DNA from 2 places in the Arthrobacter sp. AOP36-A1-22 genome. Region 1 is predicted to be linked to the other one. Evidence: predicted binding sites of a transcription regulator. Region 1 holds the regulator's gene; the other holds the start of a gene.

The links. The regulator HrcA, encoded in region 1, represses chaperone genes, less so after heat shock. The targets are predictions, from matches to a motif close to TTNGCACTCGNNNNNNNCGAGTGCNAA.
Region 2: the regulator HrcA is predicted to act here: its motif matches at 16,356-16,382, upstream of groES (co-chaperone GroES).

The regions. Positions count from the first base shown of each region.
Region 1 covers NZ_JBQSWX010000007.1:51,811-61,208, reverse strand. Annotated here, with positions in the region: gene ACT3S2_RS06180 (PhoH family protein) at 1-425, opposite strand, end outside; gene ACT3S2_RS06175 (GerMN domain-containing protein) at 701-1,630, shown strand; gene ACT3S2_RS06170 (16S rRNA (uracil(1498)-N(3))-methyltransferase) at 1,646-2,449, opposite strand; gene dnaJ (molecular chaperone DnaJ) at 2,449-3,570, opposite strand; gene hrcA (heat-inducible transcriptional repressor HrcA) at 3,630-4,643, opposite strand; gene ACT3S2_RS06155 (DUF3097 family protein) at 4,823-5,680, shown strand; gene ACT3S2_RS06150 (DUF4870 domain-containing protein) at 5,778-6,191, shown strand; gene hemW (radical SAM family heme chaperone HemW) at 6,267-7,496, opposite strand; gene lepA (translation elongation factor 4) at 7,502-9,355, opposite strand.
Region 2 covers NZ_JBQSWX010000029.1:5,541-28,219, reverse strand. Annotated here, with positions in the region: gene ACT3S2_RS14195 (hypothetical protein) at 1-202, shown strand, start outside; gene ACT3S2_RS14190 (sensor histidine kinase) at 231-1,925, opposite strand; gene ACT3S2_RS14185 (response regulator transcription factor) at 2,028-2,855, shown strand; gene tsaD (tRNA (adenosine(37)-N6)-threonylcarbamoyltransferase complex transferase subunit TsaD) at 2,885-3,952, shown strand; gene ACT3S2_RS14175 (DUF6507 family protein) at 4,062-4,400, shown strand; gene ACT3S2_RS14170 (hypothetical protein) at 4,407-5,624, shown strand; gene ACT3S2_RS14165 (hypothetical protein) at 5,670-6,143, shown strand; gene ACT3S2_RS14160 (hypothetical protein) at 6,308-7,078, shown strand; gene ACT3S2_RS14155 (hypothetical protein) at 7,075-8,079, shown strand; gene ACT3S2_RS14150 (glutamate--cysteine ligase) at 8,146-9,288, opposite strand; gene ACT3S2_RS14145 (hypothetical protein) at 9,420-10,412, shown strand; gene ACT3S2_RS14140 (class I SAM-dependent methyltransferase) at 10,568-11,812, opposite strand; gene ACT3S2_RS14135 (DUF6507 family protein) at 12,129-12,494, shown strand; gene ACT3S2_RS14130 (hypothetical protein) at 12,454-13,746, shown strand; gene ACT3S2_RS14125 (hypothetical protein) at 13,810-14,187, shown strand; gene ACT3S2_RS14120 (hypothetical protein) at 14,347-15,669, shown strand; gene ACT3S2_RS14115 (hypothetical protein) at 15,818-16,309, shown strand; gene groES (co-chaperone GroES) at 16,523-16,819, shown strand; gene groL (chaperonin GroEL) at 16,884-18,491, shown strand; gene ACT3S2_RS14100 (acyltransferase family protein) at 18,711-20,813, shown strand; gene guaB (IMP dehydrogenase) at 20,927-22,432, shown strand; gene ACT3S2_RS14090 (BtrH N-terminal domain-containing protein) at 22,437-22,679, shown strand, end outside.

The sequences.
Region 1 (9,398 bases):
ACCGTATTGGCGTCTATGGCATCGACGTAGGCCTTCTGGTTGACCGTTTTGGGGCGGATGCGTTTGCCGCGCCCGGAAATGATGTTCAATCCGAAGGTCTCCGACCCGGAACGGTGCACCGCGCCGTCGGTTTCGACCATCCGGACGAGCTGTTCGACCAGTTGGGCGGAAACGCGGGTGCCCCGCGCGGCCAGCGAGCGGGCTTCCTTCACCACGTGTTCGGCCCGTCCCGCCGGAGCGGACTCACCGGTGATGCGCAGTTCGTTGCCGCGGACATGCAGGTCCACGGAGGGATAGACCCCCTCGAGGATGCGCAGGACCTCGTCGTTCGCGCCGAGCGCACCGATCATCTGCTCGCTGCTGGAAAACGTGATCACCGTGGCCCGGTTCGCTTCCGGTGCGGTGGTGTTGTCCTCGTCGGTCATCCTAGTGGGTTGGCCCTCCCGATCGCGTGCTGGTTGACAGCCGTTCCGACCGCTGCAATGCGGTCGTTCGGCACCCTTCCATCCTACGGGACAAGCCCGCAGGAGGCGCTCGTTATTCATGCAACTGTATATATCGGTCTTGCAACGGTCCTGCTTGGGGCGCCGAAGTGGGGCCCCGACCCCGGCCTCGTGTGCCAATATTAATGGTCGGTCGCGGCACGCGTGTGTCTCCGCCCCGTCTTTGAACCTCCACCGAGCCGAAGGATTCCCCCCACGTGATCGCCGCCCACACCAACCGCCGGACCCGCGGTCGCATGGTGATGCTGATTGCGGTGCTGTCCCTGGGGGCGGTTTCGGCGTGCGTGGGATCCCCGGAGGGCTTCCCGAGCAGCATGCCGGCGGCCACCGACGTCTCCTCCTCCGTGGCGGGACGCAGCAGTTCGGCGGCGTTGGAATCACTGAGCGGTCCGCATCTGTCCCCGATCTACTGGCTGGGTGAACGCGATTCGACCGTCTACCTCTATCGGGAGTACGTCGCCGCCGAGGATCAGGGTGATCCGGTCACCACGGCGATCAAATACCTCACCGAACAGCAGCCCGACGATCCGGATTACTTCAACCTCTGGAGCAAACCCTCGCGGATCGGCACCTCGATCGACGCCGACAACGTCATCACCGTCGACCTCTCGGCCGACGCCTTCCACCGCAAGCTCGACGACGGTCTGGCCCAGCGGGCCATCCAGCAACTGGTCTACACCACGACGGCCGCGGCCGCCGCGTCGGGGCTGATCGGACAGGAACCGGCCGCCAGCGTCAACATCCTGGTGGACGGGCATTCGGGCTTCAATGCCTTCGGGCATGTGGAACTGACCGGGCCGATCCAGCGCAATAGCCGATTCCGGGCCCCCATCTGGATCATCGACCCCCAGCAAGGGGCCGAGGTCCCGGCCGGAGCGCTGAAGATCCAGGGCACCTCGGCCACCTTCGCCGGGGGGACCCACTGGGAACTGACGCGCAGCGAAGAAGACAAACAGGTGCGCGTCGACTCCGGGACCGTGAAGCTCGGTGAGGGTGATCTGGCCGATAACGCCTTCGCCCTGACCTCCGGCGTCGAACCCGGGGAATACACGCTCTCCGTCTGGGGCACCAAGGACGGTTCCAGCGACCGGCAGGCCGAGGACTCCAAGACCATCACCGTGAAGTAGGGCGGCCTCCCCGGCCTAGAGGTCCAGCAGCCCGGCCACCTGGCGGGCGACGACCAGCGCGGCCGGCCCGGCCGTCGAAGCGCGCAGGACATGGCGTCCCAGGACCGCGGTCTTCGCTCCGGCTTCCACGAGCCGGGAGACCTCGGAATCGGCGATGCCCCCCTCGGGGCCGACCAGCAACAGGATGCGCGGACGGGCGGCCGTAGGATCCGGGGTTCCGGACTCGTCCATGAAATCCCGGACGACGGCGGACAGCGGTTCGGTGGCCCCCTCATGCAGGATGACCGCCAGTTCGGGGCCCTTCCCGGCCCCGGTAAGACCCAACCTCGCGGCCAGCTGCGCCGTCGACACGACCGGGGCGACCTCGGGGCGACGACTCCGCCGGGATTGTTTGACCGCCGAGCGGACCGTCGCCTCCCATTTGGCCCTGCCCTTTTCGGCCTTTGCCGCCGGCCAACGGACCACCGAGCGGTCGGACTGCCACGGCTGGATGGCGTCCACGCCCAGCTCCACGGCCGCCTCGACGGCCTGCAGATCCCGGTCCCCCTTGGCGAGGGCCTGGACCAGGACCAGCTGGACCGGTGGCTGCTCCTCGTGCTCGATCCGGTCGATGACGGCGCTCAGGGACGCCTTCCCCGCCTGCCGGACGGTGCAGACGGCGCGGGTACCCGTCCCGTCGAGCAGATCGATCTGCTCTCCGGGACGGACCCTTTTGACCGTCACCGCGTGGTGGCCTTCGGGCCCGTCGAGGTCGACGGCGTCGCCGGGGGCCGCCGTGGCGGGCAGCCCCTCATCGAGCAGGAACGCCTGGTTGCTCATCAGGCGCGGTGGCCCAACTTATCGCGTAGCCGTGAAAAGACCCCGCCCCGTTCGGCCAACCGGCCCTCGGCGAATTCCTCGTCACGCAGGGTGGCCAGACGTTCGAGCAGCTCACGCTGTTCGTCGTCGATCTTCGTGGGGGTCTCCACCTGCAGGTGGACGACCAGATCGCCGCGGCTGCCCCCGCGCAGCCGGGGGACGCCCAGCTGGGAGAGCTTGACCGTATCGGCCGACTGGGTGCCCGGCTCGATCAGGATGTCCTGCTCGCCGTCGAAGGTCTCCAACTTCATGTCGGTGCCCAGGGCCGCCGCCGTCATCGGGATGCGCAACGTGGCATGGAGATCGTTGCCTTCGCGTTCGAAGACCGCATGGCGTTTGACGTTGATCTCCACGTACAGGTCGCCCGACGGTCCGCCGCCGGGCCCCGCTTCGCCCTGGCTGTCCAGGTGGATGCGGGTGCCGGTGGCCACGCCCGCGGGGATCTTCAGCTGCTTGGACACCCGCTCACGCACTCGGCCCTGGCCCATGCATTCGTTGCAGGGGCTGGGCAGCGTGGTGCCGAAGCCACGGCAGGCGCTGCAGGTTTCGATGGTCATCATGTTGCCCAGGAAGGAGCGGACCGGACGCTGCACCTGGCCCTGCCCCTGGCAGATGGTGCAGGTCTCCGGCGAGGTCCCCGGCTGGCAGCAGGTGCCTTGGCAGACGCCACAGGTGACCGCGGTTTCGATGTCGAGGGTGTAGACGGTCCCCTGGACCGCGTCCTTGAGATCGATGCTGGCGGTCACCAGCGCATCCCGTCCACGCTGGGTCCGCGAGGCGGGACCCTGGGCCGCTCCCCCGCCGAAGAACTGTTCGAAGATGTCCCCGAAGCCGCCGAAGCCGCCACCGCCACCTCCGCCGCCGGCGGTGCCGTTCTCATTGCCCGTCGCATCATAGATCTCACGCTTCTGCGGGTCCGACAGGACCTCGTAGGCGTGGGTGACGGATTTGAACCTATCCGAGACATCCTCGCCCGGGTTCACGTCCGGGTGGAGCTTGCGGGCGAGCTTCCGGTAGGACTTCTTGATTTCCTCGGCGGAGGCGTCGCGCGCGACGCCGAGGGTTTCGTAGTGGCTGCTCACAGTGTGTGCTGTGTCCTTTCCGACAATCTGTACATGCTTATTCCCCGGGCCCTGGTCCGTCAGCCGGCCAGGATGCGGGAAAGATAACGGGCGACCGCTCGTACGGCCGCCATGCTGGTGGGGTAGTCCATGCGGGTGGGACCCAGGACCCCGACCTTGGCCGCGGCACCGGGGCCGTAGCCGGTGGCCACGACCGAGGTCTCGGCCAGGCCGCCGTAGGGGTTCTCCCGTCCGATCTGCACGGCGATGCCCCGGGCGTCCTGTTCCAACTCGGAGAACAACCGCAACAGGACCACTTGTTCCTCGAGGGCTTCGAGCACCGGGGTGATCGTCAACGGGAAGTCCCCGGTGGAGCGCGCCAGGTTGGCGGTCCCTGCCATGATGATCCTCTCGATCACCGAGTTGTCCCCCAACGAAGCCAGGGCCTGGGCCAGGATCCGTCCGGAATCGCGCAGGGATGGAACCATTTTCTCACAGGCGGCCAGGGCCAGAACACCGATGCTCTGCATCCGCTGGCCCGAGGTGGCTGCCAGGAACGTGGCCTTGAGGTCGGCCAATGATTCATCGCTGGTCTCCGGAGGGACCAGGACCACCCGTTGGTCGACCTTGCCGGTGTTGGTGATCAGGATCGTGAGGACCTGACCGGACCCCAGACCCACCAACTCTATGTGGCGGACCGTGGCATCGCTAAACTGCGGCACCTGGAGCACGGCGACCTGGTTGGTCAGCTGGGACAGGAGCCGGACCGTGCGTTCCAGGACTTCGTCCAGGTCGTTGGTCCCCTCCAGCATGCGGTGGATGGCCCGGCTTTCCGCGGTGGAGAGGGGGCGGACGGCGTCGATCTGGTCCACGAAGTAGCGGTAGCCCTGTTCGGTCGGGATCCGCCCCGAGGAGGTGTGCGGGGCGATGATCAGTCCCTCTTCCTCCAGGGCCGACATGTCGTTGCGGATGGTGGCCGCCGACACGCCCAACCGGTGCCGTTCAACCAGGGCCTTGGAGCCGACCGGTTCCCGGGAATGGACATAGTCCTCGACGATCGCCCGCAGGACCTCGAGGCGCCGTGGTACTGACATTCGATCCTCCTGTGGGTCTCGCGGTGGATGGACGGATTGCGGCCTCGTGGCTTAGCACTCGACACGCCTAAGTGCTAAGTCTAATACGAATGACCGCTTGTTAGCATGGTGGCCGCGCGCATCGGCGCCGGCGGCCCGCTCCTCGCGACCGCCCGACCCAGTGAAAGGCCGTGTCAGCATTGGATATCCACCAGTGGGGAGCCCAGAATCTATCGGCACCGAAAGCCCGCCAGCTGCGCCGGGTGCCCGCCGCCCTGGGCCTGTTGCTCGAAGACGTGCAATCCGGCTGGGTCGGTGAAGTCGTGCGGATCGAACGTTCCGGGGGCCTGCGTCTGGTCGTCCTGGAGGATCGTCGGGGCAAGACCCGGTCCTTCCCCACGGGCTTCGGTTTCCTGATCGAAGGCGAGCCGGTCGAGGTCATCGAACCACAGGCCGTGGCGGCCGCCCCCGGGGCCGGAGGCGGCCGGAGCGCCTCCGGTTCGGTGAAGGTCTCCAACCTCAAGGCCCGTACCGCATTGGCCAGCCGGATCTGGGTCGAGGGCAAGCACGACGCCGAACTGGTCGAGAAGGTCTGGGGCCACGACCTGCGGGTGGAAGGGATCGTCGTCGAACCCCTGCATGGTGTCGATGACCTGGCGGGGGCGATCGCCGAGTTCTCCCCGGGGCCCGAGCGCAAGCTGGGGATCCTGGTGGACCACCTGGTCTCCGGGACCAAGGAGGAGAAGATCGCCGCCGAGGCCATGCGGGTTCCGGGGGCCCGGTCCAATGTCCTGATCGTCGGGCACCCCTATGTCGATGTCTGGCAGGCAATCCGCCCGCAGGTGCTGGGCATCACCGCATGGCCGGTCATCCCGCGGGGAACCGATTGGAAGACAGGTATCCTCAAGGGTCTGGGGTGGGCCCATGCCAGCCAAGCCGATGTGGCCCTGGGATGGCGGCGGCTATTGGGCCAGGTGAACAGTTTCACCGACCTGGAACCGAGCCTGCTCGGGCGGGTCGAAGAGGTCATTGACTTCCTGACCACCGGCCGAAACTGACCTCTCGGCGCGCCGTACGTCCCGCGAAGGGGTACCGGAGGCCCCCGGGGGCGATAAACTAGGCAAAATCGTGTTGGACGGGAGGAACGACTTGGTGATGAACGGATCAGGCAAGAAGCCCGGCGAAGGCTCGGCCGACGCCGGACGCTTCGAGGGTTCGTCATCGGCTCCCCTGCCGCTGACACCTTCGGAAGATCGCCAGTGGGCGACGATTGCGCACTTCGGGGGCATCCTGGGATGCATCCCGTCGGGGATCATCTACCTCGTCTATCGGGACCGCGGGGCCTTCACCGCCCAGGAATCCAAGGAGGCGCTGAACTTCACGCTTCCGTTGACGGTGCTGGCCCTGATCTCCAACCTGCTCATGTTCATCCCGGTGGTCGGTGGGGTCTTCGCCATCATCGCCGTCGCGCTGTGGACCTATATCACCGTCAGCGGCGTGGTCGCCGGGATCGAGGTCAACCGCGGTCGTCCCTACCGCTACCCCTTCAACCTCAGACTCATCGATTAGCACTCGCCCCGGTACGGAGTTCGGGCGGGCCCGGGAACCTGGTTCCCGGGCCCGCTTCCGTTCGGGGCAGGGCCCCTAGAAGTCCAGGAGCCGACGCACGATGGCGTCGGCCAGCAGACGGCCATTCAAGGTGGGGATGATCCGGCCGCCCACGGCGGCCGAGCCCTCGATGAGTCCGTCGGAAATCAGCCCGGCCACGGCGTGGCGTCCCGAGGCAGGCAGCTCCGCGACCGGAAGACCGTCGACGATCCGGGTCAGCAGCATCGTCCGCTCGAGCAGACGCGCCTGCTCATCGGGGCTTTCGCGTCCGGCCGCCGGGGAAGTCCCGGCGTCGATGCGCTGCTGGTAGGCCGCAGGATGCTTGACGTTCCACCAGCGCAGACCTCCGACATGAGAATGCGCTCCGGGTCCGGCGCCCCACCAGTCGGCACCCTTCCAGTAGGCCATGTTGTGGCGGCACCGGGTTGCTTCGCTCCGGCTCCAGTTGCTGACCTCATACCAGGAGAACCCGGCGGCGGTGAGCAGTTCCTCGGCCAGCAGATACTTATCGGCGTGGTCGTCGTCATCGATGTCGGCGACTTCGCCGCGACGAATCTGGGCGGCCAGCCGCGTTCCGTCCTCGATGATCAGGGCGTAGGCGGAAATATGATCGGGGTCGTAGGACAGGGCCGTCTCCAGCGAGGCCCGCCAATCCTCCAGTGACTCCCCCGGAACCCCATAGATCAGATCCACGCTGACGGCCAGTCCGGCTTCGCGGGCCCACGCGACCGCCTGGCCGACCCCTTCGGGGCGGTGGGTGCGGTCCAGGGTCTTCAACACGTGGGGAACGGCCGATTGCATGCCGAAGGACACCCGGGTGAAGCCGGCCTCGGCCAGGGTGCTGAGCGATTCGAACGTCACCGAGTCCGGGTTGGCTTCGGTGGTGATCTCCGCACCGTCTTCCAACCCCCATGTCCCACGGATCGTCTCCAGGACCGAGGCCAGATCCTCGGCCGGCAACAGGGTCGGGGTTCCCCCGCCGAAGAAGACGGTGGAGACCTTCCGGTCGGGCAACCCGCTGGCTCGCAGGACCCCTCCGCCGAACTCCAGCTCGGCGGAGGCCGCGGCCGCATAGGTGTCCTGGCTGGATCCGGAGCCTAGTTCATGGGCCGTATAGGTGTTGAAGTCGCAGTATCCGCAGCGCACGGCACAGAACGGGATATGCACATAGACACAGAAGTCGCGTTCGGTGGCGCCGTCGATGGTGCTGGCGGGCAGCAGGCCATCGGCCGGCGCCGGATCCCCGAGGGGCAAGGCAGAAGGCATGAAGGCTACTTCTTGGCCTTGTCCGCGGAGCCCTCGGAGGACAAGGCGGCGATGAAGGCTTCCTGCGGCACCTCGACGCGGCCGACCATCTTCATGCGCTTCTTGCCTTCCTTCTGCTTTTCCAGCAGCTTGCGCTTACGCGAGATATCGCCGCCGTAGCATTTGGCCAGGACGTCCTTGCGGATGGCCCGGACGGATTCACGGGCGATGATCCGCGAGCCGATGGCCGCCTGGATGGGGACCTCGAACTGCTGGCGCGGAATGAGTTCGCGCAGCTTGCGGGTCATCATCACCCCGTAGGGGTAGGCCTTGTCCTTATGGGTGATCGCGCTGAATGCGTCCACCGCCTCGCCTTGGAGCAGGATGTCGACCTTGACCAGATCGGCGACCTGTTCGCCTTCGGCCTTCCAGTCGAAGGAGGCATAACCCCGCGTCTTGGATTTGAGGAAATCGAAGAAATCGAACACGATCTCGGCCAGCGGCAACAAGTACCGCAATTCCACCCGGTCCTCGGAGAGATAGTCCATGCCCAGCATCTGACCGCGGCGGGATTGGCACAATTCCATGACCGAGCCGACGAATTCGTTCGGGGTCAGGATCGTGCCGGCCACCATCGGTTCGCGCACTTCCTGGATCTTGCCGGCAGGGAATTCGCTGGGGTTGGTCACGGTGACCACCGACTTGTCCTCGGTCACCACGTCGTAGATGACGTTGGGGGCCGTGGAAATGAGGTCCAGGTTGAACTCGCTCTCCAGACGTTCCCGCGTGATCTCCAGGTGCAGCAGGCCCAGGAAGCCCACCCGGAACCCGAAGCCCAGGGCCACCGAGGTCTCCGGTTCGAAGGTCAGGGCCGCATCGTTGAGCAACAGCTTGTCCAGGGCATCGCGCAGCACCGGGTAATCCGATCCGTCGATCGGGTACAGCCCGGAGAAGACCATGGGCTTGGGGTCCTCGTACCCGCCGAGGGACTCCGGCGCGGGGTTGGCGAAGGAGGTGATGGTATCGCCGACCTTGGACAGGCGGACGTCCTTCACCCCGGTGATCAGATAGCCGACCTCGCCGACGCCCAGACCCTTGCAGGGGGTCGGTTCGGGGGATGACACCCCGATCTCGAGCACCTCGTGGGCGGTGCGCGTGGACATCATCTGGACCTTCTCGCGCGGGCTCAGCTTCCCGTCGACGACGCGGACGTAGGTGACGACGCCACGGTAGGTGTCGTAGACGGAGTCGAAGATCATCGCCCGGGCCGGGGCATCGGCATCGCCGACCGGGGGCGGGAGTTCGCGGACGATCTTGTCCAGCAGTGCATCGACGCCTTCACCGGTCTTGCCCGATACCTTCAACACGTCTTCGGGATCGCCGCCGATGAGGCCGGCGATTTCGGCGGCATACTTCTCGGGTTGGGCGGCCGGCAGGTCGATCTTATTGAGCACCGGGATGATCGTCAGATCGTTTTCCATGGCCAGGTAGAGGTTGGCCAGGGTCTGGGCCTCTATCCCCTGGGCGGCATCGACCAGCAGGATCGCCCCCTCGCTGGCTGCCAGGGAGCGGGAGACCTCATAGGTGAAGTCGACGTGGCCCGGAGTGTCGATCATGTTCAGTGCGTAGGAGACGCCATCGACTTCCCACGGCATGCGCACGGCCTGGGATTTGATGGTGATGCCGCGCTCGCGCTCGATATCCATCCGGTCCAGGTACTGTGCCTTCATCTCACGCTGGGAGACGATCCCCGTGGATTGCAGCATCCGGTCGGCCAGGGTGGATTTCCCGTGGTCGATATGGGCGATGATGCAGAAGTTCCTGAGGATCGCCGGATCGGTTGCGGCAGGCACCGGTGCGGTGCGGGCCATGGGTGACACGTAGGTGACCTCACTCTGGGGTTCTTGTTGGGATGGATCGAGG
Region 2 (22,679 bases), on a different contig from region 1:
GGTGACTCATATCCAAAAGGTGAAAGTCAACAATGGTGCACAAGCAACGGCCAAGCTCCCCGTGAGCAGTGAGTGGCTGAAGACGACCAGATTTTCCCTTTCCCTGACTCCCTCGTATCAGGGGACCGCAGCCGATTCCCTGAAGAAGACAGCCACGGTAGATATGCGTTTCTTGGGGAACGTCAAGGCATCTTGTGGGTAGATCCTGAAGGAGGTCACGTGTTGACGTTCTAGTTCCGAACGACAGCTGCAGGGAACTCCACCCTGAACGTGCTGCCGAGCCCCGGTTCGCTGCTGACACTGATCGATCCACCGTGTTCCTCCACGAGGTCCTTGGTGATCGCCAGCCCCAGACCCGCCCCCGGGATGGCGGACCTCCGGACCGTATCGGTGCGGTAGAAACGGGTGAAGAGGCGTCCCAACTCGTCTACGGTCATGCCCTGGCCCGTATCCGTGACCTCCAGTATCGGATCGCCGGTCTCGGAGCGATACGTCGAGACGTTGACGGAGCCACCGGAGGGCGTGTACTTGAGCGCGTTGGAGAGCAGGTTGTCCACGATCTGCCCGAGTCGACGCTCGTCGCCGAGCAGATCAAGCCGGTTCGCGACCTCGGCGCTCAACCCGACACCCAGCCGTTCGGCACGCGCTTTATGCGAGGGCAGGCAACCCTCGAGCACCTCCGACAGATCCACCGGTTCCCTGGCGATCTCCACCTTGCCGGCGGCGGCATCGAGCAAATCCCCCACCAGGGCCAGCAGGCGTTCGGCATTGCGCTCGGCCACCCGCAGATACACCTTCACCGCAGGATCCAGTTCGGCTGTCTCCGAGGCCATCTCCAGGTAGCCGACGATGGAGGTCAGCGGGGTGCGTAGTTCGTGGTTGACGGTGGACAGGAAGTCGTCTTTGGCAGCCAGCGCGTCCAGAAGATCGGTGACGTCATGGAAGGCGATCACCGCTCCGCTGGGTTGACCGTCGACGAGCATTTGGGTCGCGGAGGCATTGAAAGCGCGCATCGCCTCCTGGCTACCTCCCCAGACCAGCTGGTCGGAGTACTCCGCGCCGAGGACGGCGCGACGGACCGGACGCTGGTCAGCCGGCAGCGGCGTCGTCCGGTCGGCACCGAAGATCAACAGGCCCGCCTCGTCCGGGTTGCTGTTGTCATCGGGAATGAGGGATTCATGGATGGTTCGCTGGGTGTCGTTCATCATCAAATCACGCCCTGCCTCGTCCACGACGACCACGCCGACATTGGCAGTATTGAGGACGGCGTTGAGCAATACCGCGTGTTTCTCCGCCTTCTCCAACGCTCGACGCGTGCGTGCTTGTGTCCGGGCGACGGCCAGGGACATCACGGCAATGGTCATCGTGAAGGAAAACAGAACGACCGGAACGAGTAGCGGTTTGACCAGCGCCTTCGTCGAAAGTTCGATTCCTGAGAGGATCACCTGGCCCCAGACCACGCCCAGGGGCATGACGAAGGACGCGGCCAAGACGAGGCCGGTCCGGTAGCGGGACCACGCCAACCAGAACAGCGGCAGGGCCATCAGGATCGAAATGCCGGTCAAGGTCTTGAAGCCAGCGAGTGACATGACGAAGAAGGCCAGCATGTCCACCAGCGGTACGAGCAGCACGGCCGGCTCGGGCCACCGCGTCCACGGCAGCACGGACGCGGCAACGGTGGCCGCGGTGATAACGACGAAGCCGATCCACACCCCGGGAGCCGAGAGCGCCGCCTGGGCATCGGCCACCAGGAAGAGGACGATGACGATAACCGCGGCAATGGCCGAGGGAAGTTGGTTCACCGAGGCGAGCCCCCGCGCCCCCATCACGGGAAGAGGTTCACGCAGGAAGCCGATACGCAGGATGCGTCTGAGGTGTCCGGCAGGGAAGAGAGGACGAGCTGGTGCCTCAACGCGTTCGTTCACCCGATCAGCCTACGGGTTGCCGGAGTCCGTCATGTGGCGCCGGGCACAAACTCCGGCTATAGACTGGGCTTTCACATCGCCGTCGATACTGGGGAGTTCGTTGTGCAGGAACGTCGCGTGGCCGTCGTCGTCGAGGATGACGAGGACATCCGGGGACTTTTGGAGGCCGTGCTGTCGCAGTCCGGCTTTGTTGTCCACGCCACGGCGTTGGGGAACGACGGCATCGAACTCGTGAAACGAAACGCACCCGATCTGGTCACCCTTGATCTGGGCCTGCCCGATATCGACGGATTCGAAGTGGCTCGCAGAATCCGCCACAGCTCGGATGCCCATATCGTGATGCTCACCGCCCGGACGGACGAGATCGACACGATCCTGGGGCTCGAGACCGGAGCCGATGACTTCCTGACCAAACCCTTCAGCCCGCGGGAACTGCGGGCCAGGGTCGAAGCCATCATGCGCCGCCGGGAGCGCAACAAGGTACCCGGTGACACCCCTGCAAGGCTGGGCGCGCCGGCCGCCCCAGCCGACGAAGAACCACCGTCTGGTCAGCCGTCGCCATCGAATGCGCAGCCTGAGTCGACGACGGCGTTGGGCCTCAACGGACTGGTGCTCGATTCGGCCGCCTACTGCATCGAAGCCGAAGGCGTCGAGATTGCCGTGACCCCGACCGAATTCACCTTGCTCCAGGCCATTTTGGTCGGCGGGCGCACGGTCCGGACCAAGACCTCGCTGGTCAGACGGCTGCGTGAAGAGGATGCCGACGCCGGAACCTTCGTCTCCGAAGCCGATGAGCGCAGCGTCGAAGTCCACATCGGGAACCTTCGGCGCAAGCTCGCGGACAACGCGAAGGCACCCCGCTGGATCGAAACGGTCCGCGGCGTCGGATACCGCGCCGCTCGGCCCCGTCACGCCGCCCACGGGGCATGATCCCCCTACCAACGCACTAAACTGGAGCCATGACTTCCGCGGCACCCATGGTTCTGGGCATTGAATCCTCCTGCGACGAAACCGGTATCGGGATCGTCCGGGGCACCGAACTGCTGGCCAACACGGTCTCCTCCTCCATGGACGAACACGTCCGCTTCGGCGGAGTCATCCCCGAAATCGCCTCCCGAGCCCATCTGGAGGCCTTCGTCCCCACACTCGAAGAGGCCCTCTTCACTGCCGGGGTAACCCTGGCCGACGTCGACGCGCTCGCCGTCACTTCTGGCCCCGGCCTCTCCGGCGCGCTGATGGTCGGGGTGGCCGCCGCGAAGGCACTGGCCCTGGCCTCGGGGAAGCCGCTCTATGCGATCAACCATCTGGTGGCCCATGTGGGGGTCGGGGTGCTCGACGGCGGGGCACTTCCCGACCGGCTCGGTGCCTTGCTGGTCTCCGGCGGACATACCGAGATCCTGCGGGTGAATTCCCTGGCCTCCGATGTGGAGCTGCTCGGGGCAACCATCGATGATGCGGCAGGGGAAGCGTATGACAAGGTGGCCCGGCTGCTGGGGCTGGGCTATCCGGGAGGCCCCGCCATCGACAAGATCGCCCGGGAAGGTGACCCGAAGGCCATCCGCTTCCCCCGCGGGCTTTCGCTGCCCAAGTTCACCGGCACCCCCGAATCCCCGGGAAATCACCGCTACGACTTTTCCTTCTCAGGACTCAAAACGGCGGTGGCCCGTTGCGTGGAACAGTACCGGGCCCGCGGCGAGGAACTCCCGGTGGCCGACATTGCCGCCTCCTTCCAGGAAGCGGTGGTCGACGTGGTGACCAAGAAGGCCATCATGGCCTGTACCGAACACGGTCTGGACAACCTCCTGCTCGGTGGTGGCGTCGCGGCGAACTCGCGCCTGCGTGAACTACTGGCCGCCCGGTGCGCCTCTGCCGGCATCACGTTGAGGGTTCCGCGGATCGGGTTGTGCACCGACAACGGGGCGATGGTCGCGGCGCTGGCCGCACAATTGGTCATCGCAGGGGTCGAACCCACCGGCATCGAGTTCTCCACCGATTCGGGCCAACCCGTATCGTCCATCAGCTTGTAGGGGGATGGGGAGTTCTCCCCATCGCGCGACAACGTCGGAACTCATAGGATTTAGGGACTGTGGGCGGTGCGCCCTGCATCGAACTGCCGTTGAACTGGAAGGGATGGGCATGAGCCTAGATGACTATCAGATTTCTGTTGTGCCCTTTCGGGCGGTCCTTTCGGACCTGGACACCAATCTTGGGGACCTGGATGTAGCAAAGAAACCGTTGGATACGTCACTGGAGGACTGCAAGGAGGCGGTGAAAGGCACTGTCGTCACCAGTGCTCTTGATCGGCTCAACGCGCGAATTCTACTGGCGAATACCGAAGCCGCATTGACCCGGGGCCGGAACGCACATTCGGGCGCGAGCAAGATCGCCGACGCCTACATCACCTCGGACGAAAAGATGGCCAGCGACGCCCGGCAAGACATCAACAAGGTTCCCGACTTCCACGAGCCAAAGTAGGGCGATATGGCATACACCGTTGACACCTCCGCCCTGGAGAAGTGGGCCGACCCGGGTGAGGTCCGATCCTCGGCGAAGAGTCTCGATTCCAAAGCAGACTCCATCAAGGAACTGGTCCAGGATTCGAAGAACACGTGGGACAAACTGCGATATCACTCGCAGATCACGAGGCTTGGTGAGGATTTCTACTCCCGCTTCGTGGAGATCAATAAGCATGGGGAATACGTGGGTTTGGGCGGTGGTGAGGCAAAGACCGCACTTGATTCCTTTGCCGACGGGCTGGACGACGAGCTGGCCTATGCGGAGATTGTGCTGGGACAGGTTGCGCTCTTCCACCAGGACACGAGCAAACTGGACTTCGGTGATGAGGCCGCTGTGTCCGATGCATCCCGAAGTCAGACCTACTATCAGGGCCTTGTCGACGGCTGCCAGACCAGATATGAGAACCTCGAGACAGCATGTGCCGAAGCACTCGACGGGGCCTATGACGCTGTCGTGGATGAAGGCGGCGCGATAGCCGGGCCGTGGGGAAGTGCAGCCTTTGGGGTTGCCGGAAACGCGACCAAATGGATCAAGGTCTCCAACATCAAGAATCCCGTCTACGCATATCGCACGCCTGCCTACGATCCCGCGAAATACTACAATTTCAAAAAAATACCGTACGGCAATTCGTATAAGATGGCGGCCTACCCCAAACCCGGAGTGTCCCCGCCGGTTCCGGAACGATACGTCTACAGGTACCAAAACCCCTGGACGGTGGTGGACCCGAACACGCCGGAGGCCAAGAGCCTCAAGATGCCCAAGACCATCAAGCTGGGCGGCGGCATTCTTTCGGTCGTCGGAGGTGTCATCACCATCGACAGCGAATACTCCAAGGAGTACAACCGGCTCCTGAACGAGAACCCCGAAATTTCCGCGGACGAACTGGAAAACGAAGCCGGCCAAGCCGCCGTCGTCAAGGGTGGCACGAAGATCCTCGTGGCCACGGGAGTAGGAGCTGCCATCGGCTCGGTGATCCCCGGGCCCGGTACCCTCGTCGGTGCCGTTGTCGGCCTCGTCGCGGGTGTCGTCATCGTCGGCGCCATGGAGCTCTCGGGAATCAACGACTGGATCGCCGATAAGATCTACGACGGGTTCAACGCCGTCGTGCCCGACAAGGCACAGGAATTCGTCGGTGATGTTGGAGACAAGGTGCATGATGCCTGGAGCTCGCTATGGGACTAGTGACCTTGCGCCGCATTGTGGCCGGGTATGAAAGAGGATGATGCCATGAGCGATGACGCTCAAGCAGGATATGTCAGCACGACGCTCGTCGGTATCACGTTGCCGGTGGACAGCGCCTGGGAAATCGACGAAGTCGACGGAGGAGCGGTCGTGACGCGCCCAGCGGACCGTACCGGTGGGTTCCGGCCCAACTTGGTGTTGCGCCGCCTGCAGGTCCCCACCGGAGTGTCCATGGCCAGACAATCCACCGTCGCCTTCTCCGCCGACCGTGCACTACTGACCGGGACACAGTTCATCTCCGACGATGTGTGGCCCCATGGAAACCAACTGGGACGAATGCATGTCACGCTCCACCGAGTTGCGGCACATAGTTTGATGGTGCAGAGATGGCTCCTTCCGTTCGGTTCCGAAACCCTCGAGGCCACGGGCAGCTACACGTCCGAGCAGGCGACGCTCATCGAGCCACTGATGCGCTACATGGTCACCCATATCGTCGAGGCAGGGGAGCACCACGCATGAACAGCCAATCGGATGGTGGAAGGCAATATCCTGGTCGCGAACCACGCACGGACGCGGAGGCCAGCGCAGTGTACGGCGAAGGGGTCGAGGAACTCAACAAGATCAGGACCGTGGAACCATGGTCGTCACGGGGGCCACTTCTGTCGCTGGAGACCATCGATTTCATGGCCATGTACGCGGCAAGACGTCGGGTTGGGCGTCTGGAAATCCGGCGGAACCAGGAGCAAGTCAAGGCGTTGGTGGACGCCGACCTGATGCGCCCCAATGGTGCATGGAACGAAGCAGGGGAGTTCGCCACCGATGGATTCCGCCAGCAACACGTCAGCGTCGAAGTCGATGCCGGGCACGGGACTACCCGTTCACGGCTTGATATCAAGGTCGGGAACCTATCCGCCATCGCCGTCGCCGGGCCCGAAATCCAGGCCGTCCTTTCAGGGGTTGGTATGTCCACGACCCACCGGCAGTTGGATATCGTCAGAGTCGAAGGCGTACCCGGGCTGATCGCCCAGTGGGTGGGGCTGGGTCCGGCATGGAGTCTGGGTATTCCGATCGATATGGCCTCTTCCTCGTTTGCCGGCATCCTTCAGGCAGGCGGCCCGGTCGACAGTGGCGTTGACGCGCCGGATGGATTCGGACGCTTCTGGGACGAGCCGTGGTTCGAATGGTCAGTCAGGTTCGGAGCCGGGCCCGCTGAAGTGATGGACACCGGGGGAGTGCCGGCGACTGGGATTGAAATGCGTTTCGTCAACGCGGGCAGAGCCGGTCACTTCCACTATGCCGACGACGGCGCATCGGTCCGGCTGACGCCGGCCCCCTCCTTTTCCGTATGGATGGAACTAGTGTCTGCCTTCCAGAAAGTCTTGAGGGGATGGCCCGACGATACTGCGTCGGGTCCGCTCGACCATGAATCAGTGGAAGGGAGCCGCGGGCGATGACTTTGGCCGAGACTGCAGACGCCGGTTTCTTCCTGCTCGGGCTGGGAGGGATCCTGGTTGCCCTCGGCGTACAGGCCTATCGTGGGGCCTTCCGCCGCTGGCGTGGTCGGACACTGTACGCCGGGTATCTGGGGCCGGGATTGCTGTATCTGGGATCGGCGTTCGTCGTCCTGGGCGCCACCCTCTTCGTCCCCGGTGGGGAAACGGTGCGAAATGGGCCGGTGGGATGGGTGATGACCGCATTCCTGGCCTTGGCTCTGGTCCTGGGGATGGCCGGGGGGCTCTTTGCTTTCATTTGGATGCCCCGTGTGCTGCGCCCGACCTGGGTGCGGGAGGTCGAAGGCAATGCGCCCGAGGAGGCCCCCGCCGGGCCACTTCCGGAGTGGACCTTCGCGGTCTTGGATTCGGAGGTTCCGTCAGAGGCGGGACCGGTAGACTTGTCCCTCAGTAAGGGGCCCCGGTTGGGCCGACGGGGACTGGATTATCTGGACCGGATCTCCTATCACGATCGCAGGGCCTGGAAACGGGTCGGCTCGAGTGCGGCGGAACTGGTTGGAGCAGGCTTGGCTGAATTTGATGGTGCGCCCACGTCCGCCGGCCTGTTGCTGACCTTGCCGCGACGCGCGGGGAAACCCATCCTGCGCATCAGCACCGACGACGCCGGTCGACCACGAGAACTCTCACTTTTCCGAAGTGCCGAATTCGACTATGCCATCTGGACCGAAGGGGAGCTGTTCCGCGTCGACGCCCTACCGCATTCCGCGGTCCCGATGGCCATCATCGGTTGGCTGCACAGCCACGCGGAAACCAACGGCTGGAACTTCATCCGGGGCACCAACGAATTGATGGGCTCCTTCGTGCCCCTTGAGGGATCGGTCCGTGAGGTGACCTCGCTGCGGCCGGGGACTGCCGTGAGCGCGGCGCCGCTGCTGGACTCCGGGGCTTTCTTGCAACGCGTCACCGCCATTGTCGATGGATCGCACCGCGGGGCCTCCGCGTGAAGCCCCGTCGCTGAGGTGCCCCGCTGGGTTGGGTATGGCCCGTCGCCTGTCGAAGCCGCCGTGCCCTCAGGCGATGTGCATCCTGGCGATGTTGTCCTTCACCACGGCGCGTAGGTCCCCTGAGTTGGCGGCAGCGATCTTGCGTTGCCACTGGTAGCCGGCTCCACCCCGGATGATGCGTTCGACGTCGGCGAGTTCATCACTGCACCCCAGTTTGCGGGCCACCGGCTCCAGCCGGTCCAACTCTCGCATCAGGTGGTCCGTGACCAGCATTTCATCGCCAGCGGCATTGAGGATGATGATCGCGTCCATGCCATAGCGGGCGGCCCTCCACTTATTTTCCGTGCGGTGCCAGGGAGGCATGACGTCGATGCTGCCGCCGTGGTCCAAAGTGGTGGACATGTCATCCACCAGGCACTGGGTGAGTGCCGCAATGGCGCCGATGTCCTGCAGCGAGGACAAACCATCGCAGATCCGCATCTCCACGGTTCCGAACCGGGGGACCGGGCGGACATCCCAGCGGATTTCGGAGATGTCGTCGATGACACCGGTATGCAGCATGTCGGCGACGTAGCCTTCGAACTGCGACCACGTCTCGAAATGGTAGGGCAGTCCCGCGGTGGGCAACTGCTGGAACATCAAGGCCCGGTGGGATGCATAGCCGGTGTCCTCGCCTCCCCAGAACGGGCTGGAGGCCGAAAGCGCCTGGAAATGGGGCTGGTAGTTCATCAGGCCATCGACGACGGGCAGCGCCTTGTCCCGACGATCCAGCCCGACGTGGACGTGAACCCCGTAGATCACCATCTGCTGGCCCCACCACTGTGTGCGGTCGATGAGCTTGGCGTAGCGCTCCTGGTCGGTGACCGGTTGCAGCTTGGGGGAGGCGAACGGGTGGGAGCCGGCGCTATAGAGGTCGAACCCCATGGGGTCGGTGACCTCGCGGATGACCCCGAGGTTCTCGTGGAGCTGGGTCTTGGCCTGGCGGACCGTGTCGCAGACGTCGGTGACGATCTCGACCGTGTTCAACAGCAGCTCCTGCTTCACATGCGGGTGCTCCTCATCGGGAGCCAGCCCGCCGTGGGCGGCATGAACGCCCTCCAAGACCTGCTGGGCCACCGATCGCAGATCCCCGCTGTGGTGGTCCACGAGCGCAACTTCCCACTCGACGCCGAGCGTTGACTGCCGGGAGTCGGCGAAATCGATCTGCATCCGCGTTCCTGACGTCGGGGGTATGAGGACCGGCTCAGTCTATCGGCGCAACGGAGGTTTCCGGCACGACTGTGGTTGTCTTCAGCTGTGGATAACTCCTTGAAGCTCGGTTTGGGCGGCACGATGGAATCATGACCACCGGAGTGCCCTTGCCGCCGGCGGCGAGACGGACCGTATTCCTGATCGCCGACGCGTTGAACGAAGGAGCCAGCAGGCAGCAACTACGCCGGAAGAATCTCATGTCGCCCTCTCGCGGGATCCTCCAATGGACGAACGTCCGGGTCGACCCTCTGGATGTGTACCGGGCGTTCTCCACCGTGGAAGCCGGAACGGTACTGAGCCATGTGAGCGCGGCCCATGCTTGGGGTATCTGGTTGGACGCCCGTTTCGTCGAGGCGTATCCGGTTCATCTGACCTGCGATGCCGGTGGGACCGTCCCGCGCCGCCGGAACGTCGTGGGTCACGGAACCCGATTATCGGTCGGGGAGGCGCTGGTCGCGGGAAGGATTCGACTCACGTCACCGGCACGGACCTGGGTGGATCTGGCCTCGATAGGACTATCGGTCAGGGAGCTGGTCGTCGCTGGTGATGCCCTGCTGCAACGACCTGATGGACCGCCGCAGTCGGCTCGATTCCTGGGGACCAACCCGCTGACGACGCTCGTCGACCTCCGGAACACGGTGCACCGGCGATCGAATGCCGTCGGCATCCAGACCGCCCGGGAGGCGTTGGAGCTGCTCCGCCCGGGCGTTGACTCCGCGCCGGAAACTCACCTTCGGTGGATCATCAGGGACGCCAGGTATCCCGAACCCGGGGTCAACCTGCCCGTTTTGCTCCCCGACGGGCGGCGGCTCGTTCCCGATCTGCAATTCGCCGAGTATCGGATCGCCGTGCAATACGAAGGCAAGCACCATGGCGAGCTCGATCAGATCGGCAAGGACATCGGACGGGACTTCGCTTTCACTTCATTGGGCTGGATCACCGTCAAGGCCGATCGGGCGATCTTCCACGCAGCCGGGCGCGAATGTTTTCTCGAACGCCTCGCTGCAGCGTTTCGCCAGCGGGGCATCACATCGCCCCAGGCAGCATGGTCGGACTGCGTGCCAGGCCCGCTCAAAGGGTAGGAAATGCACAGAAGATGTTGGTGCCCGGGTCTTGTGGCCCATGTTCTGCAAGCCATGGCGGGAACCGCCGGGGATTTTGGGCGACAACCGGCATGTTCCGCACTGCCTGGCTCAACGGGCCTCCACATCATGGAGAACCGATGGTGGCCAGGGGCTCAGAGAGGCTTGACCTCGATGGCCACGCGGCGATCGCCGATCCGCGTGAGGACCAAGGTCGCCCGGCGTTTGGCCTTCTTGCCCACACCCGCCAACAGCATCTTGCGCAGTTCCTCCGGCGCGACATCCAGTCCGCGCTTCTTGATGTCCAGCACGCCGATCCCCTCGGATTTGGCCCACATGCGCAACGCCTTGACGTTATAAGGGTGGACCCGCAGCACTTCATAGGCCCGGGCGAAGGGGGTCTGCACGTGTTCAGGGGCGCAGAAGTACGCAATATGCGGATCCACCAGGTGGCCGCCGACCTGCTCCAGCGCCTCGGCCACCAGTCCGGCCCGGATCACCGCCCCATCGGGTTCGTAAAGGTAGCCCTCGATGTCGCCGACGGGAACCTCTCCGCGTAATGAGGCACCGGCGTCGTGGTCGGTGGAGGAGGTCAGTTCGTTGGACCCCCCGGGGCCCAGCACCAGGGCGGCCCGGCGGACCCCGGGGCGGGCCAGGGGACCGAACCAGAGTGCGACTTCGGTGACATCGCCATTGACGGAAACCCACTGGGCTTCGCAGTTGGCCGGGAGCGACTCGTGGGGGATCCCCGGACCGAGCTTCACGCCGACGGGGAGGCCGCTGTCCGCCAACGCTTCGACATGGGACAACGGCGGGCTGAACGCCTCAGGGTCGAACAGCCGGGAGGTGCCCGACGTCGAGGTGGTGCGCCGAGCCGGATCCAACCAGACGGCGTCGAATCCCTCCAGATCGAAGGTGACGGCATCGGCGTTGACCACGCGGGCATTCGGCCAGGGCATGAGGTTCACCGTGGCCGCTGCAGCGGTCGTCTCATCGAGTTCGACGGCGGTCACGTTCAGTTCCAGTGAGGCCATGGCCATGGAATCGACGCCCAGCCCGCAACCCAGGTCGGCCACCCGCGAGAATCCCGCGCCAATAAACCGTTGGGCATGCAAGGCGGCGATATTGAGCCGGGTGGCCTGTTCGAGCCCGACGCGGGTGAAGATCATGTGCTCGGCGAACGGGCCGAGCTTGCTGGTTCCCTGGGCGCGGAGTCGGGCCTGGTGGACGACGGCGGTGACCAGTTCGGCCTCGTGCCCCTCCTTGCGCAAGCGCAGGTTCAGTTCTAACGCTGCCTGGTCGGTGGTCGCGGCATCTGCCGGCAGGGAGTTGAGCAGACCGAAACCCTCGGGTGAGAGGATGGCGGCAAGGTTTTCCGAGGCGGGCGCGGGGGATGGCATGGGATTAAGACTAGTCCTCGCCGGCGTCATCAGCGATGTCGCCCCAGAGGGGTGGTGGGCCCTCCCGGCCCCGAAGGCCCAGTGAAGATCGGCAGCCGGGAGAGATGTACACCTGCGGTGACCAGTTCGGGCTCGAGACCTTCATGGTGCCACAGCGGGCCCGGTTTCAGGGCCTTCCGTGGCGGAGGGGGAACAATTGGAAGCGCAGCGGACACGGTCATGGGGAGTTCTCCCCATGGCAGCAAGTCGTCGGGGTGTCTATGCTCGTGGAGGTTAAAATCGGCTGCCGTGAAGTAGTAAAGGAGTGAGGACCCGAATGTCTGTAGTTGGCTACACCATCTACCCCGGTGCCGTTCGCGGCGTGCTGAACAACGTCGAAAGCGATGCGGAGGATTTCCCCGCTGCCCGGAAAAACATTCTCGATGACATGACCGAAGCGATCGGCCAAGTCAGGACGTCGGCCATGGCCGACTCGCTGTCCACACTCTGGAACGAACTGATTGCCCTCCAAGCTGAAGCTGTCGAAACGCGCACCGCCGGAGCAATCGGCTCTATGCGCAGTGTTGTCAACGCCTATGTTCAAGGCGACGAATCGATGATGGATGCCGCGGAAAAGGAGCTGCTGAAAGCTCCCGACCTGAATGTTGATGATCTTATTGCGGTGGACCAGAACGATGATTGACACGAGGGCGCTCGAAAACTGGCCTGACCCCTCTGCCCTTGAAGGTACTGGGAAGAGTCTGCGTGCTTCCGGGAAGAAGTTCAGCTCGAAGGTCGACGATGCCTCGGGCACCTGGGGCGGGGTGCTCAACCACTACAGCAGTCAGAACCATTCGGATGAAGCCAACGTCACCAACGCCTTCCGGGTCATCAAGACCCAGGGAAGCCTCGTGGAAGGTGCTTGCGATGCCGGAGCGACGACGCTTGAGAACTATGACGGTGAAGTCCGCACCTTGATCGTTGGCCGGCGCGCCACGGCCCTGGAGCGGATCGATCGGCACCATGAACTGATCGCCGACGGCGAGGACCTTTCCCCGAATTCGATCTATGACGAATCCAATCTCCAAGCGTACGTAGATGGCACGGGGAGGAGACTATCGGAAATCGGGGACAAGTACTCCAAGGAACTCGATGGGATTAGCTTCGAGACACTGGACAACGATGGTTGGATCGCCAGTGACGATCGCACCGCGTTGACCTCATCTGGGATGGCTCTGGCCAAATGGTTCGATGCGGACACGGTCAACTTCAAGTACACCCGCGTCACGGTGACCCGATGGACCGCGTGGGATGTCACCAAGATGACACCGAGCGCCGATTTCATAGTGGACTCGAAGGGGGTGGCGTCCACCCCTCCAAGCACCTATAAGGTCACCGCGCGCAGTGGGATTTCCATGAGCAAGCTTGAAATCAATGGGACCCTGAAGAAGTACGTCAACCGGACCACGACCGGGCCGGCTCCCTGGGACGTCAAGGGCCGGTTGGATCACATGACGGACGGGCTGAAGAATGGCTCCCGCTACACCAAATTCGTGCGCGGGGCAGGACCCGTGCTTGCCATTGCCAGCACCGGCATCACCTACCACGACCAGTGGACACAATCCATGGCGGACACAGCACAAGAACATCCCGACTGGACCCAGGACCAAATCAAATCCCGCGCCCGCGAGGAAACGGTGGTGAAAGGCACCACGAAGGCCGCCGTCGATTTCGGGGCTGGAGCCGCAGGGGCGGGTATCGGCATGATGATTGGTGGGCCTGTCGGAGCTGGGGTCGGTTTCGTCGCCGGCATCGGGATTTCGTGGGCAATCGATCATTGGGGTGGTCGGGACGCGCTGGCTGACGAGATGATGGATGTCTACGACGGCGCGAAGGAAACCGCGGCGAAGGTGAAGGATGCCGGAAAGAAGGTCTGGCATTCAATCTTTGGATAGTATTTCAGCGGTGGCGGAGCCCAGCGCTCGCTCACCTCATCATCCAAAATTTGGAGTCTACACATGTCACTCGGCGCAACGCTCGTTAGCTTGGGCTTTGGAATAGTTTCCCTTGCCTTGGGGATCGCTGCCTATTCAGGCCGCGATAAGTCATGGATGATCACCAAGTCCGTGTTGCCTGGACAATCGGGGCCGGCTCTTCTTTACATCGGGATTAGTTTCACCCTATTACCCTTCACTGTCCCGCTGATGGATGTCATGCCGCCGATCTTGGCGCTTCTACTGGGCGGCACCGTGCTCGTTTGCTTGTTTATTGGGTTCATTGGGTTCTTCTGGTTACCGCGGTTCATGCATCCGCGGTGGATGCGCGAGCAGTATCGGGCAGAGAAGGAACGAAAGCGCGAGGTACGTGCGTCCTTGCGGAGAATGCAGGGGAACTGATCCTGGGGTTCCATCAGCCGGAATCAGGGGCTGCTGGAATTGAACTTGACCTGATGAAACAGGGTTTTCAGCGCGTCCGGTTTCCACCCGCCCGGACGGTCACGGCATTTCGACGAGGAACAAAGAATCAACATGCTCATTTCAGCTGCAAGGACTTTCATGATCAACAATGAACGGACCAATGTCTTCGACGAGTGGGTTGAGTGGCCTATTGGGGTGCTGACGATCAGCGTTCCCGGGGATTGGGGAATGATCTCCGATGGTGGGGAAACGGTGGTCATTGGTCATCAGGACGCCCCCGAGGGGGTATTCAGCCCGAACACAGTCATTCGCCAGACACCGACCAACGCGACTTTGACTGCGCTGGCCAGTGAGGCCATTGCCACGACGATCGCCGCTTTTGACGGCGCGCACTTCATCGCCAATGACATCGCCGAAATTGATGGGCACGCTGCTCGGGCCCAGATTTTCACCTACGACGCCGGCGGGTACTCCATCGTGGTCCACCGACGGCTGGCCCTGGTCGGGAACCTCGGGGTGGAAATCACGACGAGTTTCACCGTGGGGCAATCGGAAGTCCTGGGCCCGGTCGCCGACGCGATCGCCGCGAATGTGGCCATCGACCGGTCGGTGGCCCTGGCCGTCGCCGCCGCGGATTCCGACGGCACTGAAGCCCTACCTGAACCATGCAGGGACGAGTTCATGGCCACCGTTGGCCACGACGTCGAACGGGTCAGCCGCATCGGTACGGCACAGCCGTTCACAAGTCAGGGCCCCGTTGTCTCCGAGGAAGGCGTTCAGTTCCTTCTGGATCATCGAAGCGCCAAGAAGCTCGGAAAGTTCCAGTTGCTGAGGATCGGCAAACTACGCGCCGAGCTCGTCGATGCCGGTTTCATGGACCCTCGCGGCCAGTTGACTGACCGGTTTCGTTTCCACGCGCTCGCGTTGGAGCAGTCGCCGCATTTGATCCAGATCGAAGCCCACTACGGGGCCATTGATACCTCGTTGACCGTCTGGATGGGGTGGGATCAGGCCCTCATCGCTGCGGGGCCCTCCTACTCGCAGATCGTGCTCGGGAGTGAGGAGGACGCCATCGATCTGGAAAAGGTCCGGCTCGATGTCGTGGATCCGGCCCAGCTACCCGGGGTGATCGCTTCATGGACGGGGCTGGCTCCTGCCTGGACGGTGCAAATGAGTCCGGACCGGATTGATATGGAGACCTTCGGGCAGCGGATGGAGGGTTCTGCGCCGGTGCCTGATGCCAGTGATGAGCTCCTGGCCCGCCTCTGGGCAGAACCGTGGTTTGCCTGGCGGTTGACCGCCGAAGCCACGCACCTGGCCAGGGCTTGGCTCAATGCCGGTGCGGCCGGGTATTATGCGATGGGAGTTGAGAGCGACGGTATGGTGCTCTCGGCCGTGCCCTCCGTTGTTGTTTGGCAGGCCCTCCTGCAGGATGTCGGTGAACTCGCAAGGGCCCGGTAAACCGGCGGTGCCCGACGACAGCCCCCTCCGGCCCAGGCGGGTATTCGATCAGGGAGCCGGCGTTCAGCCCGGACACGGCGTCGACCAGGCGTGAGGAATCCGGGGCCGCGTTCCGCTGGGCGGGCAGAGAACGACGAGGAAGTGGACGATGACAGCAGAAGAATGGGCGCCTTGGGTGGCAGCAGCCATCGGGCTGGTCAACCTGATCGCCGGAATCCAGGCCTATCGTGGCCGATACCAGGCGTGGCTGCTGCTCAAAGGCGGTCCGTTCCCGGGCTGGCCGGGACTGGCATCCTTATATCTTGGGGTGGCATTCACCCTGCTGAGCGTCTCGCCGCTGGTGCTGGACCATGGACCACCGCTACTCATATTGGCCATCTTTTTCACGCTGTTCCCCTCCTTGGGGATCGGCATCATCGGGATGTTCTGGCTGCCCTCTTTCATGCTTCCCGCCTGGATCAAGGAAACCCGCAGGAAAATGCGGGCAGGGGAGGACCGGTACTCACGGGCCATCCGTCCTGGTGGTGCCCTGTATCGCCGCCTCGGCGTCGATCCCCGATACCAGCCCGGGGGAACTGAGGGGCCGCCCGTGGAGAATCCCGATGGCGAACGCCGGACCGTGATCCGCCGCGAAGACTAGACCGGCACCGTCCCACCCGATGGAGGGCCTGCCGCGGCCGTACAATTTGGCACTCGCCTTGACCGAGTGCCAGCGACCTCATAGAGTCTGTATTGGCACTCGAAGTCATCGGGTGCTAAAGCCTGAGGTACTTGCCAGCTGGCACCGCGACGACGGTTGGTACACCCCAACGGCCCCGTAACCATTGGTAACTCACGCAAAGGAGAGATCCGCATGTCGGTCTCCATTAAGCCTCTCGAGGATCGCATCGTTGTTCAGCCGCTCGAGGCAGAACAGACCACGGCTTCCGGCCTGGTCATCCCTGACACCGCCAAGGAAAAGCCCCAGGAGGGCAAGGTCGTGGCAGTAGGCCCGGGTCGCGTTGACGACAACGGCAACCGCGTTCCCGTCGATGTCGCCGAGGGCGACGTCGTCATCTACTCGAAGTACGGCGGCACCGAGGTCAAGGTCGGCGGCGCCGAGTACCTCGTCCTCTCCGCCCGCGACGTTCTGGCCATCGTCGTCAAGTAGTTCCCGAGCGTGAAGCCCTGGCCCCAGCGGCCGGGGCTTCACGCGGTGAGCAAGGAGTAGCAACATGGCAAAGCAGCTTTCATTCAACGACGACGCCCGCAAGGCGCTCGAGGCCGGCATCAATAAGCTGGCCGATACCGTCAAGGTCACGATCGGCCCGCGCGGCCGCAACGTGGTCCTGGACAAGAAGTGGGGCGCACCCACGATCACCAACGACGGTGTGACCATCGCCCGCGAGATCGAGCTTGACGATTCCTACGAGAATCTCGGAGCCCAGCTCGCCAAGGAGGTCGCCACCAAGACCAACGATGTCGCCGGTGACGGAACCACCACCGCCACGGTGCTCGCTCAGGCACTGGTCAAGGAAGGGTTGCGCAACGTCGCGGCCGGCGCTGCGCCGGGCGAGATCAAGCGCGGCATCAAGGCCTCGGTCCAGGCCGTGACGGCCCGTCTGGCAGAGAACGCCCGCCCCGTCGAAGGCGAGGACGTGGCCAACGTGGCCGCGATCTCCGCTCAGGACGACGAGATCGGCGAACTGCTGGCCAAGGCGTTCGGCACGGTCGGAGCCGAGGGTGTCATTACGATTGAGGAATCGAACACGACCTCGACCGAGATGAGCATCACCGAGGGCATGCAGTTCGACAAGGGCTACCTGTCCCCGCACTTCGTGACCGACCCGGAGCGTCAGGAGGCCGTCCTCGAAGACGCCATGATCCTGATTCACTCCGGCAAGATCTCCGCCGTGCAGGACTTCCTGCCACTGCTGGAGAAGGTCCTGCAGGCCAATAAGCCGCTGTTCATCATTGCCGAGGACGTCGAGGGCGAAGCCCTGTCCACGCTGGTGGTCAACAAGCTGCGTGGCACGCTGAGCGTCGTGGCCATCAAGGCCCCGGGCTTCGGCGATCGCCGCAAGGCCATGATGCAGGACATTGCGATCCTCACCGGTGCCCAGGTCGTGTCCCAGGACCTCGGACTGAAGCTGGACCAGGTCGGTACCGAGGTTCTCGGTTCCGCCCGCCGCATCACGGTCACCAAGGACAACACCACGATTGTCGACGGCAACGGCGACACCGCGGATGTCGATGATCGCGTGGCCCAGCTCAAGGCCGAAATCGGCCGCACCGATTCCGAATGGGACAAGGAAAAGCTCCAGGAGCGTCTGGCCAAGCTCTCCGGCGGTATCGGCGTGATCCGCGTCGGCGCAGCCACCGAGGTTGAGCTCAAGGAACGCAAGCACCGCATCGAAGACGCCGTCTCCGCCACGCGTGCAGCGATCCAGGAAGGCATTGTCGCCGGTGGCGGTACCGCCCTGGTCGACGCGCTCTCCGTGCTGGACACCGACCCGAACGTGACCGCCCTCGAAGGCGACGCCGCTGCTGCGGTGGGCATCGTCCGCCGTGCACTGGTCCAGCCGCTGCGCTGGATCGCCCAGAACGCAGGCTTCGACGGCTACGTCGTGGCGAACCACGTCTCCGAGTCGGCGGTGAACTCGGGCTTCAACGCCAAGTCCGGTGAGTACGAGGACCTGCTGGCAGCCGGTGTCATCGACCCGGTGAAGGTGACGCGTTCAGCACTTCAGAACGCCGCTTCGATCGCCGCCCTGGTGCTCACGACCGAGACCCTGGTCGCCGATAAGCAGGAAGACGACGACAGCGACGGCCATCAGCACTAGGTCGTCACGCGACGCAGGACCCTCTCCCCGCATCAACTGCGGTGGGAGGGTCTCCTGCGTTAACGGGGGTGGGCTGTGCCGCCTGAGCAGTGGTGGCCCTCGGTTGGACCCACCCGTCCTGTAACAGTTCGGTAACGGTGGGCTGCTAGAGTGGTGGACGCCGGGCAGGGGCGGACCCCGGCGGATGTTAGGTACCAGCCACAGGAAGGCGGCGAAACCATGTCTGATCCACGCCGCTACCGACCCGGAACCGCGACTCCGGCCCCGAGCAAACCGCATTACCGCCCCGAAGTTCAGGGCCTTCGCGCTTTCGCCGTACTCATGGTGGTCACCTACCACGTCTGGTTGGGACGCGTCTCCGGAGGCGTCGATGTCTTCCTGCTGATCTCGGCGTTCCTGCTGACCTCATCGTTCGCCTATAAAGTGTCCGCGGGGAAGCCGATCGGGCTGCTGAGGTACTGGTTGCACCGGTTCAAATCACTGTTGCCGGCAGCCGTCGTCGTCCTCTTGGCCGTTCTTCTAGCTACCGCGGCGCTGCTGCCCAGGACCCGGTGGGGCGAGGTCTTCGAACAGACCTGGTCGACTCTTTTCTATACGCAGAACTGGACGCTGGCGCGGGAATCGGTGGACTATTACGCCGAAAACCATGGAGCCGCCAGCCCCTTGCAGCACTTCTGGTCGCTGTCGATCCAAGGGCAGGTCTTCATCCTGTGGCCGCTGGTCATCGGAGCGGCCGCACTCGTCTGGAAACTGCTCCGCAGGGCTCGTCCACACGTAGGATTCGGCTCCGTCCTAGCGGTGGCCTTCGGCCTCGTCTTCATCGGTTCCTTGACGTACTCGATCCACATCACGAGCACCAGCCAGTCCTGGGCCTATTTCGACACCGGGGCCCGGCTGTGGGAGTTTGCTCTCGGGTCCTTGCTGGCCGTGCTCCTTCCCCATATCGGCCAATTGCCGATGGCGGTGCGTGTGGCCCTGGGGTGGGCTGGCCTGCTGGCGATGCTTTCCTGCGGCATCCTGCTGCAGGTCCAGCAGCAGTTTCCCGGATACATCGCCCTCTGGCCGACCTTGTCGGCTGCGGCGATCATCACCGCCGGACGGACGGGACATCCGTTCGGCGTCGACCGGTTGTTGGCGGCCCGCCCGCTGACCCGGCTGGGGGACCTTTCATACGCGCTGTATCTCTGGCACTGGCCCATCCTGGTGATCTATCTGTCGGTGAATCGACTCGATGAACCCGACTTTCTGGGTGGTCTTGGCGTCATCGGACTGTCCTTGGGGCTGGCTTGGGTGACGACCAAGGGCGTTGAGACCCCATTCCACGGCTGGCGGTGGCCCACGCTACGGCGCCGACGGCTCGGACTCGTCGTCGGTCTGCTGGTGGGCATGGTCGCGATGCCCCTGAGCGGCTGGCAGGCTCGGGTTGCCGCCGACGAAACGGCAGCCCAGTCCCAACCGAAGCTGGACAACCCCGGTGCCGCATCCTTGACGCCGGGTTACGAGCCCACCGGAGACCCCGAAGCCATGGTGCGTCCACTAGCGACCCAACTCTCGGGGGAGTGGGCGAACTACGGCGGTGAATGTGGCCAGGGCTATGAACTCACGGACCCGGTCATGGAATTTTGCCAAATGGGCGGGGATCCGCAGACCGCCGATCAGACCATCATCGTCCTGGGGGATTCGCACGCCCAGCATTGGACCAGCGCACTGGACCAGGCGGCCCAGAAGAACAACTGGGCGTGGGTGCTGATCAACCGCAACGCCTGCCGGTTCGGCGCCGAGGACCGCAGCCGTGATGCCGAATGCAACGAATTCAACGAGGCGGCCACCGACTACGTGCTGGACCACGAGGCAGACGCCGTACTGACGCTCGGTACTCTCACGCAGGCCTACGGGTCCACCGATGAGCGCACCCCTGCCGATGAGGAGACCGTCGTCCCTGGCTACGAAGAAGGAATCCGGCCCTTCCTCGAACAAGGCAAACAGGTCATTGCGATGCGCGATACCCCCCGCTTCGGGCTCGGTGTGCCCGAATGCGTGGACCTCAACGGGCCGGACTCCGAACAATGCCAGGTCCCCCGAGATGAGCTCATCGCCGCCGACTCCCCGCTGGATGACCTCCACGCCGAAGCCATGAGGGGAGAACTCCCGGGCGACCTGGGCTTTTTGGATATGACCAGCGAACTCTGCCCGGACGGAATCTGCCGCCCCGTCATCGGCAACGTGTTGGTCTATCTCGACAAATCCCATCTGACCAAGACCTACGCGCGCAGCACCTCCGAGGTGTTCGAACGCCGACTGAAATCGGCACTGGACTGGTAAAGGCACCCCGCCCCAGGGTTGCGTTGCACACACCACCGGAGCTAAGGCGTGTCAGTCGGGCGCCGAAGGTCCTAGGATGTAAGCAATCCTCTGACGGCTTCGAAAGGTTCCCCGTGTCCGAGTTCAATCCCTTTGCCCTTGAAGGCCTCACCTACGACGACGTACTGCTGCTGCCCGGGCCCACGGACGTCATCCCTTCGGAAGCGGATACCTCCACGCGGCTGACCAAGCGGATCAACATCAACATCCCGTTGCTCTCCGCGGCCATGGATACGGTCACCGAGGCGCCGATGGCGATCTCGCTGGCCCGCCAAGGCGGCATCGGCATCATCCACCGCAACCTCTCCATCGACGACCAGGCCCGCCAGGTCGACCAGGTCAAGCGCAGTGAATCAGGGATGATCACCGACCCGGTGACCATCAGCCCGGATGCTACCTTGCAGGAGCTGGATGACCTCTGTGGCCACTACCGGGTCTCCGGACTGCCGGTCGTGGATGCGGAAAAGAAGCTGCTGGGCATCATCACCAACCGGGACACCCGCTTCATCCCCCTCGAACAGTTCCTGACCACCAAGGTCTACGAGGCGATGACCGCGATGCCGCTGATCACCGCGAGGGTCGGTGTTCCCCGCGATGAAGTCATCGCACTGTTGAGCAAGCACCGCATCGAGAAGCTCCCGCTGGTCGACGACGCCGGCGTCCTGCAGGGCCTGATCACCGTCAAGGACTTCGATAAGGCCGAGCAGTACCCGCTGGCCACCAAGGACGAGGAGGGGCGTCTGCGCGTTGGTGCAGCCGTCGGCTTCTTCGGTGAAGGTTACGACCGCGCCATGACCCTGGTCGAGGCAGGGGTTGACGTCCTGGTCGTGGATACGGCCAACGGCCACAGCCAGGGTGTGCTGGATATGATCGCCCGGCTGAAGAAGGACCCGGCGGCAGCCCATGTGGATGTCATCGGCGGTCAGGCGGCCACCCGTGAGGGGGCCCAGGCGATCATCGATGCCGGCGCGGACGCGATCAAGGTCGGGGTCGGTCCGGGCTCGATCTGCACCACGCGTATTGTCGCCGGCGTGGGTGTCCCGCAGATCACCGCCATCTACGAATCCGCCAAGGCGGCCATCCCCGCAGGCGTGCCACTGATCGCCGATGGCGGTCTGCAGCATTCGGGCGATATCGGCAAGGCCCTGGTCGCCGGCGCCGATTCGGTGATGCTCGGCTCCCTGTTGGCCGGCACGGCCGAATCCCCGGGTGAACTGGTCTTCATGAATGGCAAACAGTTCAAGGCCTACCGCGGCATGGGCTCCTTGGGCGCCATGCAAACCCGGGGGAAGAACACGTCCTTCTCGAAGGACCGCTACTTCCAGGCCGACGTCCCCTCGGACGAGAAGCTGATCCCCGAAGGCATCGAAGGCCAGGTTCCCTATCGCGGCCCGGTCGCAGCCGTCGCACACCAGTTGGTCGGCGGGCTTCACCAGACCATGTTCTACGTCGGCGGACGCACGATTCCGGCGTTGAAGGAGCGTGGGAAATTCGTGCGCATCACCGCTGCGGGGCTGAAGGAATCCCACCCCCACGACATCACGATGACCGTCGAAGCCCCGAACTACCGAACGCGCTAACCACGTGGCCCAGCCGAAGCAGCTCAAGAAGCTCACCCGTGAACGCATGGAGCGTACGGGGGAGTCCTACACCACAGCACGCAAGGCCCTCCTCGACGGCCGTCCCGAACGTCCCTCGGCGCGCCCCGCTCCAGCGGGTACCCCGATACGCGCGGGCGATCCGGCTGCCCGGTCGGGTCAACCGGCGGCGGATCCTCATGAGCTACCGGAGTACCCGGCACCGGCTGGGGTGACCCAGTACGACGCA